Regions from separate parts of the Salmonella bongori NCTC 12419 genome, predicted to be linked through region 3. Evidence: predicted binding sites of a transcription regulator. Region 3 holds the regulator's gene; each other region holds the start of a gene.

Region 1 (3,169 bases), 510 kb from region 3:
GGTTGTACAGTATGCTGGAGCAGCATAACGAGAATATTGACAGCTATCAGGACGTCATTATCCCTGTCCCTGCGGTAGCGGCAAAAAATATAAAAAATGCTGCGGTAAAGCATAACTGTCGCTGCTATCACGGTTTATTGGGTCTACACGACCTGGGCGTTGTAGACCCAACAAGTATGGTAACGCGCGGTGGTTAGCTTTTTTTTCCTCCGTATTGCGCGAACCATTCCAGCATTCTTTGCCAGCCGTCTTTCGCCGCAGCTTCATGGTAGCCCGGACGATAGTCGGCATTGAACGCATGTCCGGCATCCGGATAGACCACAATTTCTGCTTTCGCATTCGCGGCGCGTAACGCCTGGCGCATGGTTTCCACACTTTCCTGCGGAATACTGGTATCCTGCCCGCCGTATAAGCCCAGCACCGGCGCGTTAAGATCGGTCGCAATATCAACAGGGTGTTTCGGCGAGTTGAGCGAGGTATCGCCCATCAGCTTACCGTACCACGCTACCGCGGCTTTTAACTGTGGATTGTGCGCGGCATATAGCCAGGTAATCCGGCCCCCCCAGCAGAAACCGGTGATCATCAACCGATGTACATCGCCGCCGTTACGCGAAGCCCAACTGGCGACGTGATCCAGATCAGCAAGAACTTGCGAATCCGGTACCTTAGCGACCAGACCGCTTAATAATGTCGGAATATCGGCGAAATCATTGGGGTCGCCTTCCCGGAAATAGAGTTCCGGCGCGATGGCGAGATAACCTTCCAACGCCAGTCGCCGGCAGATATCGCGAATATGTTCGTGTACACCAAAAATTTCCTGTACCACCATAACCACAGGCAGCGCGCCGTCATTCGCTTTTGGTCTGGCGTAATACGCTGGCATGTCGTCCCCCTGGGACGGAATTGACGTTATTCCCGCGCTAATGGCGTCATCGGGGGTATGGATTGCCGTAGGAGCCAGCGGGGTGGCTGCAGGTGCAAAGCCGGATGGATGTGTCGTTGTCATGGTATTCTCCGTACCCTTAAAAAATAGCGCAATATTAACTATAGACAGTGTGTAACAAACCACATTGCCTTAAAGCGGCTATCTTTTGTGCAATGGTTGGCGATATTGATTATTTATTGTGATGTACATCACTTTTTAATGGTAAGCGAGTGCAATTGTTTTACGCCATAGTGATGGTTGTCACGAAAATATCTTTATGCCTTAGGTAAAGTGTCTTTTTGCTTCTTCTGACAAACCCGATTCACAGAGGAGTTTTATATGTCCAAGTCTGATGTTTTTCATCTCGGCCTCACCAAAAACGATTTACAAGGGGCCCAGCTCGCCATCGTCCCTGGCGATCCTGAGCGTGTGGAAAAGATCGCCGCGCTGATGGATAAGCCGGTTAAGCTGGCATCTCACCGCGAATTCACCTCCTGGCGCGCTGAGCTGGATGGCAAAGCAGTTATCGTTTGCTCTACCGGCATCGGCGGCCCGTCTACCTCTATCGCTGTGGAAGAACTGGCGCAACTGGGTATTCGTACCTTCTTGCGTATCGGCACCACGGGCGCCATTCAGCCGCACATCAATGTCGGCGACGTTCTGGTAACGACCGCATCCGTACGTCTGGATGGGGCGAGCCTGCATTTTGCGCCGATGGAATTCCCGGCGGTTGCCGACTTTGCCTGCACCACTGCGCTGGTTGAAGCGGCGAAATCGATTGGCGCCACGACTCACGTTGGCGTAACCGCCTCTTCCGACACTTTCTATCCGGGTCAGGAACGTTACGACACCTATTCTGGCCGCGTTGTTCGCCGCTTCAAAGGTTCTATGGAAGAGTGGCAGGCGATGGGCGTAATGAACTACGAAATGGAATCCGCTACGCTGTTAACCATGTGCGCAAGCCAGGGTTTACGCGCAGGTATGGTGGCGGGCGTTATCGTCAACCGTACCCAACAAGAGATTCCGAATGCGGAAACGATGAAACAAACTGAAAGCCACGCGGTGAAAATTGTCGTGGAAGCGGCCCGTCGTCTGCTGTAATTCTCCTCTCTTTTTGCAAAGGCCGACGCGTTCGGCCTTTTCTTTTTGCGTGGCGCCTCGCAGGAAATTCCTTTTAAACTGGACGTTTATACAGCACAATTCTATTTTGTGCAGGATAGTGTGGTTCCAGGAGAGGTGTTGTGGATATGACTCTTATGATAAGCGTTGTCGTGGCGCTGGCGGCTGGGGCGGTGATTGGCTGGCTGGCGACGAAAGCGCACGCCGATCAAATCCGCGCCGATCTTATCGAAGAACGGCGTGAGCTGGATATCGAACTTAGCGCGGCCCGGCAGCAATTAGCGCAAGAAGCGCACTGGCGCAGTGAATGCGAGTTACTTAATAACGAACTGCGTAGCCTGCACAGTATTAATACCTCTCTGGAAGCTGATCTACGTGAAGTCACGACCCGTCTGGAAGCGACTCAACAACACGCGGAAGACAAAATTCGTCAGATGATCAACAGCGAACAGCGTTTAAGCGAGCAGTTTGAGAATCTGGCGAACCGTATCTTTGAACACAGTAATCGTCGTGTAGACGAACAAAACCGACAAAGCCTGAATAGCCTGCTGACGCCGCTGCGTGAGCAACTGGACGGTTTTCGACGTCAGGTTCAGGAGAGCTTCGGCAAGGAAGCGCAGGAGCGGCATACGCTGGCGCATGAAATTCGTAACCTGCAGCAGCTTAATGCGCAGATGGCGCAGGAAGCGATCAACCTGACTCGCGCCCTGAAAGGGGACAATAAAGCGCAGGGAAACTGGGGCGAAGTCGTGCTGGCGCGGGTGCTGGAGGCATCCGGACTGCGTGAAGGCCACGAATACGAAACCCAGGTCAGTATTGAGAACGATGCGCGCTCGCGGATGCAGCCGGATGTCATCGTCCGCCTGCCGCAGGGCAAAGATGTGGTCATCGACGCTAAAATGACACTGGTTTCCTATGAGCGTTATTTTAATGCTGATGACGACTATACGCGCGAGATAGCCGTACAAGAACATATCGCCTCGGTGCGCAATCACATTCGTTTACTGGGGCGTAAAGATTATCAGCGGCTTCCCGGACTTCGCTCGCTTGATTATGTGCTGATGTTTATCCCGGTAGAGCCCGCTTTCCTGCTGGCGTTGGATAAACAGCCTGAACTGATAACTG
Region 2 (3,169 bases), 190 kb from region 3:
TTTGTCGAAAATCGTTTTGTCGCCGCCGACCATGACGGACAGAGTGCCATCAATGGCTTTAGGTTCTCCGCCGCTGACCGGGGCATCCAGCATCGCAATGCCTTTTGCTTTCAGGGCATCGCTAATCTCACGGCTCGCCAGCGGCGCGATAGAGCTCATATCAATCAACACTGTTCCCGGCTTAGCGCCTTTGATGATGCCGTTCTCGCCCAGCGCAACCTCTTTCACGTGCGGAGAGTTAGGCAGCATCGTAATGATGACGTCGCACTGTTCCGCGATTGCCTTCGCCGTAGAGGCTGTTTCTGCGCCTGCAGCGATGACATCAGCAATCGCGTCAGGATTACGGTCAGACACCACCAATGAGTATCCAGCTTTCAGTAAGTTTTTGCTCATGGGCTTCCCCATGATGCCTAAGCCAATAAAGCCAACTTTCATCGTCATAACGTGCTCTCTTTTCATACCAGAATTATTTTTTAAAAGCGTCGGCAAGTTTCTGCGTGCCGGCACGGAAGACGCCTAAATCGCTGCCGACGGCGACAAAGGTCGCGCCCCATTCCAGATAACGACGGGCATCCGCCTCTACCGGCGCCAGAATGCCGCACGGTTTACCGTGTGCTTTGGCGCGGGAGAAAATATGTTGAATCGTCTGCTGCACCTCAGGGTGAGAAGCATTGCCGAGATGACCCAGCGCGGCGGCCAGATCGCTGGGGCCGACGAAAATACCGTCAACGCCTTCTGTTGCAGCGATGGCATCAACGTTATCGACTCCCAGCTGGCTTTCGATTTGAACAATAATGGTGATGTTTTTGTTCGACTGCGCAAAATAATCAGGCACCGTGCCGAACATGTTGGCGCGGTGAGAAACGGAAACGCCGCGAATGCCTTCCGGCGGGTAACGCGTAGAGGCGACGGCGCGAACCGCCTCCTCTTGCGTTTCAACAAAGGGGATCAGGAAGTTATAAAAACCGATATCCAGCATCCGTTTGATAATGACCGGTTCGTTAGTCGGCACACGTACCACAGGCGCGCTGGCACTGCCTTTCAATGCCAATAACTGCGGAATTAAAGTGGTTACATCGTTCGGCGCATGTTCGCCATCCAGCACCAGCCAGTCGAATCCCGCCAGACCGAGCACTTCGGTGGTGATTGGGCTGGCCAGCGCAGACCAGCAGCCAATCTGTACCTGCTGAGCCGCCAGCGCAGCTTTAAACTTATTTGGGAAAATAGCGTTATTCATCGATTATACCTTCGCTTATTTCTTTAATTATCTGGATATGTTGCCGCCGCCACTACTTATAGCGGCGACCATAAATGGTCATTTCAAACTCAGTACGGAGTTTCGCATTTTATTTCCATGGCGATAACCACACATTGCGTCATAATATTTCACCAAAACATTGGCACTTTTTATTATTATCCTGGTACTTTTAAATAACTCGCCAGATATACGTAATTTGCTATTTAGTATAAACAGCATGACGCGGATAATCATTGTGCAAATGCTCATTAAGAAGACGAAATTCAGCGCTTATTTTTAAGCATTCGCCCATGACACTGGGCGCTGATGCACATATTTACGCTTTGTCTGCCTCGCACCAAAAGTTTCATGATCTGTGGTGATCTGGATCACATTCTTATTTTTATACTCCTGCCATTCTTATTTCATTATGAGTAATTTTTATATATCGCTTTCGCGTTTTAATCATAACCAAAATAGATAATTTTTATCATCCAGGCTGGAGAATGCTGAACATGGCCAACATCGAAATTCGCCAGAAATCCCCATCGGCGTTTTATATAAAAGTACACGAAACTGATAATGTCGCCATTATTGTTAATGACAATGGTCTAAAAGCTGGAACATGTTTCCCGGACGGACTGGAACTGATCGAGCATATTCCGCAAGGTCATAAAGTCGCCCTGAAAACTATCCCCGCTCATGGCGAAATCATTCGTTACGGCGAAGTGATCGGCTATGCGGTACGCGACATCTCATGTGGAAGCTGGATCGACGAATCACTGGTTGAACTACCAAAAGCGCCGCCGCTAAATACACTGCCGCTGGCAACCAAAGTCCCTGAAGCACTGCCGCCGCTGGAAGGCTACACGTTTGAGGGCTATCGTAACGCCGATGGCAGCGTGGGCACCAAAAATCTGCTTGGCATTACTACCAGCGTACACTGTGTGGCGGGCGTGGTCGATTATGTGGTGAAAGTGATAGAGCGCGATCTGCTGCCCAAATACCCGAATGTGAATGGCGTCGTGGGATTGAACCATCTGTACGGCTGTGGCGTGGCCATCAACGCGCCGGCGGCGGTGGTGCCAATTCGCACGATCCATAATATTGCGCTCAACCCCAATTTTGGCGGTGAAGTCATGGTGATTGGCCTCGGCTGCGAGAAACTTCAGCCGGAGCGACTACTGGAGGGTACTGATGATATCCCGGCTATTCCTCTTGAAAACGCCAGCATTGTGCGTCTACAGGACGAGCAGCATGTCGGCTTTAAAGCAATGGTCGATGATATTTTGCGGGTTGCCGAACGTCACCTGGCGACACTCAATCAGCGTCAGCGTGAAACCTGTCCGGCCTCCGAACTGGTGGTCGGGATGCAGTGCGGCGGCAGCGACGCATTTTCTGGCGTCACAGCCAACCCGGCGGTAGGCTACGCTTCAGATCTACTGGTACGCTGCGGCGCGACAGTCATGTTCTCGGAAGTCACCGAGGTACGCGACGCCATCCATCTGCTGACGCCTCGCGCCGTTAACGAAGAGGTGGGCAAGCGCCTGCTGGAAGAGATGGCCTGGTACGATAACTACCTTGATATGGGGAAAACCGATCGCAGCGCTAACCCGTCCCCTGGCAACAAAAAAGGCGGCCTGGCAAATGTGGTGGAAAAAGCGCTGGGTTCGATCGCCAAATCCGGCAAAAGCGCCATTGTGGAAGTGCTGTCGCCAGGCCAACGACCGACCAAACGCGGACTGATTTACGCGGCAACACCTGCCAGCGATTTTGTTTGTGGCACGCAGCAGGTTGCCTCCGGTATCACCGTGCAGGTGTTCACCACCGGGCGCGGTACGCCGTACGGGCTAATGGCGGTGCCGGTCATTAAAATGGCGACGCGTACCGCGCTGGCGAACCGCTGGTATGACTTAATGGATATCAATGCGG
Region 3 (3,169 bases):
AATTAAACCTACATCATGGAGTTACCATGTCTGCCAAACATCCGGTGATCGCAGTAACAGGGTCAAGCGGCGCGGGGACCACCACCACCAGCCTCGCGTTTCGTAAAATTTTCGCGCAGTTAAATCTGCATGCCGCCGAGGTGGAAGGCGACAGTTTTCATCGTTACACCCGCCCGGAAATGGACATGGCGATCCGCAAAGCGCGTGACGCCGGACGGCATATCAGCTATTTCGGGCCTGAAGCCAATGATTTCAGCCTGCTGGAACGCACCTTCATTGAGTACGGGCAGACGGGAAAAGGCCAGTCACGTAAATACCTGCATACCTATGATGAAGCCGTACCGTGGAACCAGGTTCCCGGCACGTTTACGCCCTGGCAGCCGCTTCCTGAACCTACCGATGTCCTGTTTTATGAAGGGTTGCACGGCGGCGTCGTGACCCCGCAGCATGATGTCGCATGTCATGTTGATCTCCTGGTTGGCGTAGTACCTATTGTCAACCTGGAGTGGATTCAAAAATTGATTCGCGACACCAGCGAGCGCGGGCACTCTCGTGAGGCGGTGATGGATTCCGTGGTTCGATCCATGGACGACTACATCAATTACATTACGCCGCAGTTTTCACGTACCCATATTAACTTTCAGCGCGTACCGACCGTCGACACGTCAAATCCGTTCTCCGCAAAAGGCATTCCATCGCTGGATGAAAGTTTTGTGGTGATTCATTTCCGTAATCTGGAAGGGATCGATTTCCCCTGGCTGCTGGCGATGCTCCAGGGCTCGTTCATTTCTCATATTAATACCTTAGTGGTGCCGGGCGGCAAAATGGGACTGGCGATGGAGCTGATTATGTTGCCGCTGGTGCAGCGCTTAATGGAAGGCAAAAAAATCGAATAAAGTCAGTTTTTGCCGGATGCGCAACGCCATCCGGCAACGATAATTACGCCGCAATCACTTCATAAGAATGGGTAATATTGACTGCTTTTTCCAGCATCAGCGCCACCGAGCAGTATTTTTCGGCGGAAAGATCGACCGCACGGGCAACGGCAGCCTCTTTCAGCGAGCGGCCGGTAACGATGAAATGCAAATTAATATGCGTGAACAGCCTCGGCGCCTCTTCCCGGCGCTCAGAGGTCAGCTTCACTTCGCAGTTGGTGACATCCTGACGGCCCTTCTGCAGGATCGATACGACATCAATAGCGCTACATCCGCCTGCCGCCATCAAGACCATCTCCATCGGACTCGGCGCTTTGTCACCGGAGTTACCATCCATTAAAATCTGGTGGCCGGAGGAGGACTCACCAAGGAAAGTTAGTCCTTCAACCCACTTTACACGCGCTTGCATATTCGTAACTCCAATGTTTCAATTTTCCTGAAAGATTACGCGCATACGACAAAACTCGCAATGGAAGGCGACCTGGGTCATGCTGAAGCGAGACACCAGGAGACACACGGCGAAAGCTATGCTAAAACAGACAAGATGCTACAGTAATACATTGACGTACTGCATGTATGCAGAGGACATCACATTACAGGCTACAGTCTATTTTCGTAGCCCTCTTCCCAGGTAGCGGGAAGCATATTTTTGCAACCCCAGAGACAGTGCCTTTTCTGGCTCTGGAGACAGCTTATAACAGAGGATAACCGCGCATGGTGCTTGGCAAACCGCAAACAGACCCGACTCTTGAATGGTTCTTGTCTCATTGCCACATTCATAAGTACCCGTCAAAGAGCACGCTGATTCACCAGGGTGAAAAAGCAGAAACGCTGTACTACATCGTTAAAGGCTCCGTGGCAGTGCTGATCAAAGATGAGGAAGGGAAAGAAATGATTCTTTCTTATCTGAATCAGGGTGATTTTATTGGTGAATTGGGCCTGTTTGAAGAAGGCCAGGAACGCAGCGCCTGGGTACGTGCAAAAACCGCATGTGAAGTCGCTGAAATTTCCTACAAAAAATTTCGCCAATTAATCCAGGTAAACCCGGATATTCTGATGCGCCTCTCTTCCCAGATGGCTCGTCGCTTACAAGTCACCTCAGAAAAAGTAGGTAACCTCGCCTTCCTCGATGTCACAGGGCGGATCGCGCAGACGCTGCTGAATCTGGCGAAACAGCCCGATGCCATGACGCACCCGGACGGGATGCAGATCAAAATCACCCGTCAGGAAATTGGTCAGATCGTCGGCTGTTCCCGCGAAACCGTTGGCCGTATTTTGAAGATGCTGGAAGATCAAAACCTGATCTCCGCACATGGCAAGACCATCGTCGTCTACGGTACCCGTTAATTCCGTCAGAATGGCGCGTGTTACCATGCGCCATTTTTGTTTGCATCGATGTGGCGAAGACTGATTTATCACCCAGAGATTAATTACGCACTACGGCAAACGCTGGTGCTGTGCCTGCCTGTGGCTGTCGGTTTATTAATCGGCCAGTTGCACCTGGGATTACTCTTTTCTCTTGTTCCCGCCTGCTGCAATATTGCAGGCCTGGATACACCGCACAAACGCTTTTTTAAGCGTCTGATTATTGGCGCGTCGCTGTTCGCCGGATGCAGTCTGGCAACACAGCTCTTGCTGGCGGAGTCTGTCCCCCTGCCATTGATTCTGACCGGGCTCACGCTGGTACTTGGCGTGACGGCGGAAATTAGTCCGCTTCATGCGCGGCTACTGCCAGCATCACTGATTGCCGCCATCTTTACCCTGAGCCTTGCTGGATACATGCCGGTCTGGGAGCCGTTGCTTATTTATGCGCTGGGCACGTTATGGTATGGCGTATTTAACTGGTTGTGGTTCTGGCTATGGCGCGAACAGCCGCTACGCGAGTCGTTAAGTTTGTTATATCGTGAACTGGCCGATTACTGCGAAGCAAAATATAGCCTGCTTACCCAACATATTGACCCGGAAAAAGCGCTACCTCCCTTGCTGGTTCGCCAGCAAAAAGCGGTGGATCTGATTACTCAGTGTTACCAACAAATGCATATGCTTTCGGCGCACAATAATCACGATTACAAGCGCCTGTTGCGGGCTTTTCAGGAAGCAATGGATTTGCAGGAACACATTTCCGTCAGCCTGCATCAACCGGAGGAGGTGCAGAAACTGGTAGAACGTAGCCATGCAGAAGAGGTCATTCGCTGGAATGCGCAAACGGTCGCCGCCCGCCTGCGTGTGCTGGC

Evidence for each region. The regulator CRP, encoded in region 3, controls carbon source genes, mostly activating them, when cyclic AMP is high. The targets are predictions, from matches to a motif close to ATGTGANNNNNNTCACAT.
Region 1: the regulator CRP is predicted to act here: its motif matches at 1,123-1,140, upstream of udp (uridine phosphorylase).
Region 2: the regulator CRP is predicted to act here: its motif matches at 1,615-1,632, upstream of garD (galactarate dehydratase).

The regions. Positions count from the first base shown of each region.
Region 1 covers NC_015761.1:3,855,433-3,858,601, forward strand. Annotated here, with positions in the region: gene SBG_RS23580 (hypothetical protein) at 1-197, shown strand, start outside; gene SBG_RS18235 (dienelactone hydrolase family protein) at 194-1,006, opposite strand; gene udp (uridine phosphorylase) at 1,265-2,026, shown strand; gene rmuC (DNA recombination protein RmuC) at 2,167-3,169, shown strand, end outside.
Region 2 covers NC_015761.1:3,159,927-3,163,095, forward strand. Annotated here, with positions in the region: gene garR (2-hydroxy-3-oxopropionate reductase) at 1-441, opposite strand, end outside; gene garL (2-dehydro-3-deoxyglucarate aldolase) at 467-1,237, opposite strand; gene garD (galactarate dehydratase) at 1,753-3,169, shown strand, end outside.
Region 3 covers NC_015761.1:3,344,944-3,348,112, forward strand. Annotated here, with positions in the region: gene SBG_RS15955 (phosphoribulokinase) at 27-896, shown strand; gene SBG_RS15960 (OsmC family protein) at 940-1,344, opposite strand; gene crp (cAMP-activated global transcriptional regulator CRP) at 1,650-2,282, shown strand; gene SBG_RS15970 (YccS/YhfK family putative transporter) at 2,331-3,169, shown strand, end outside.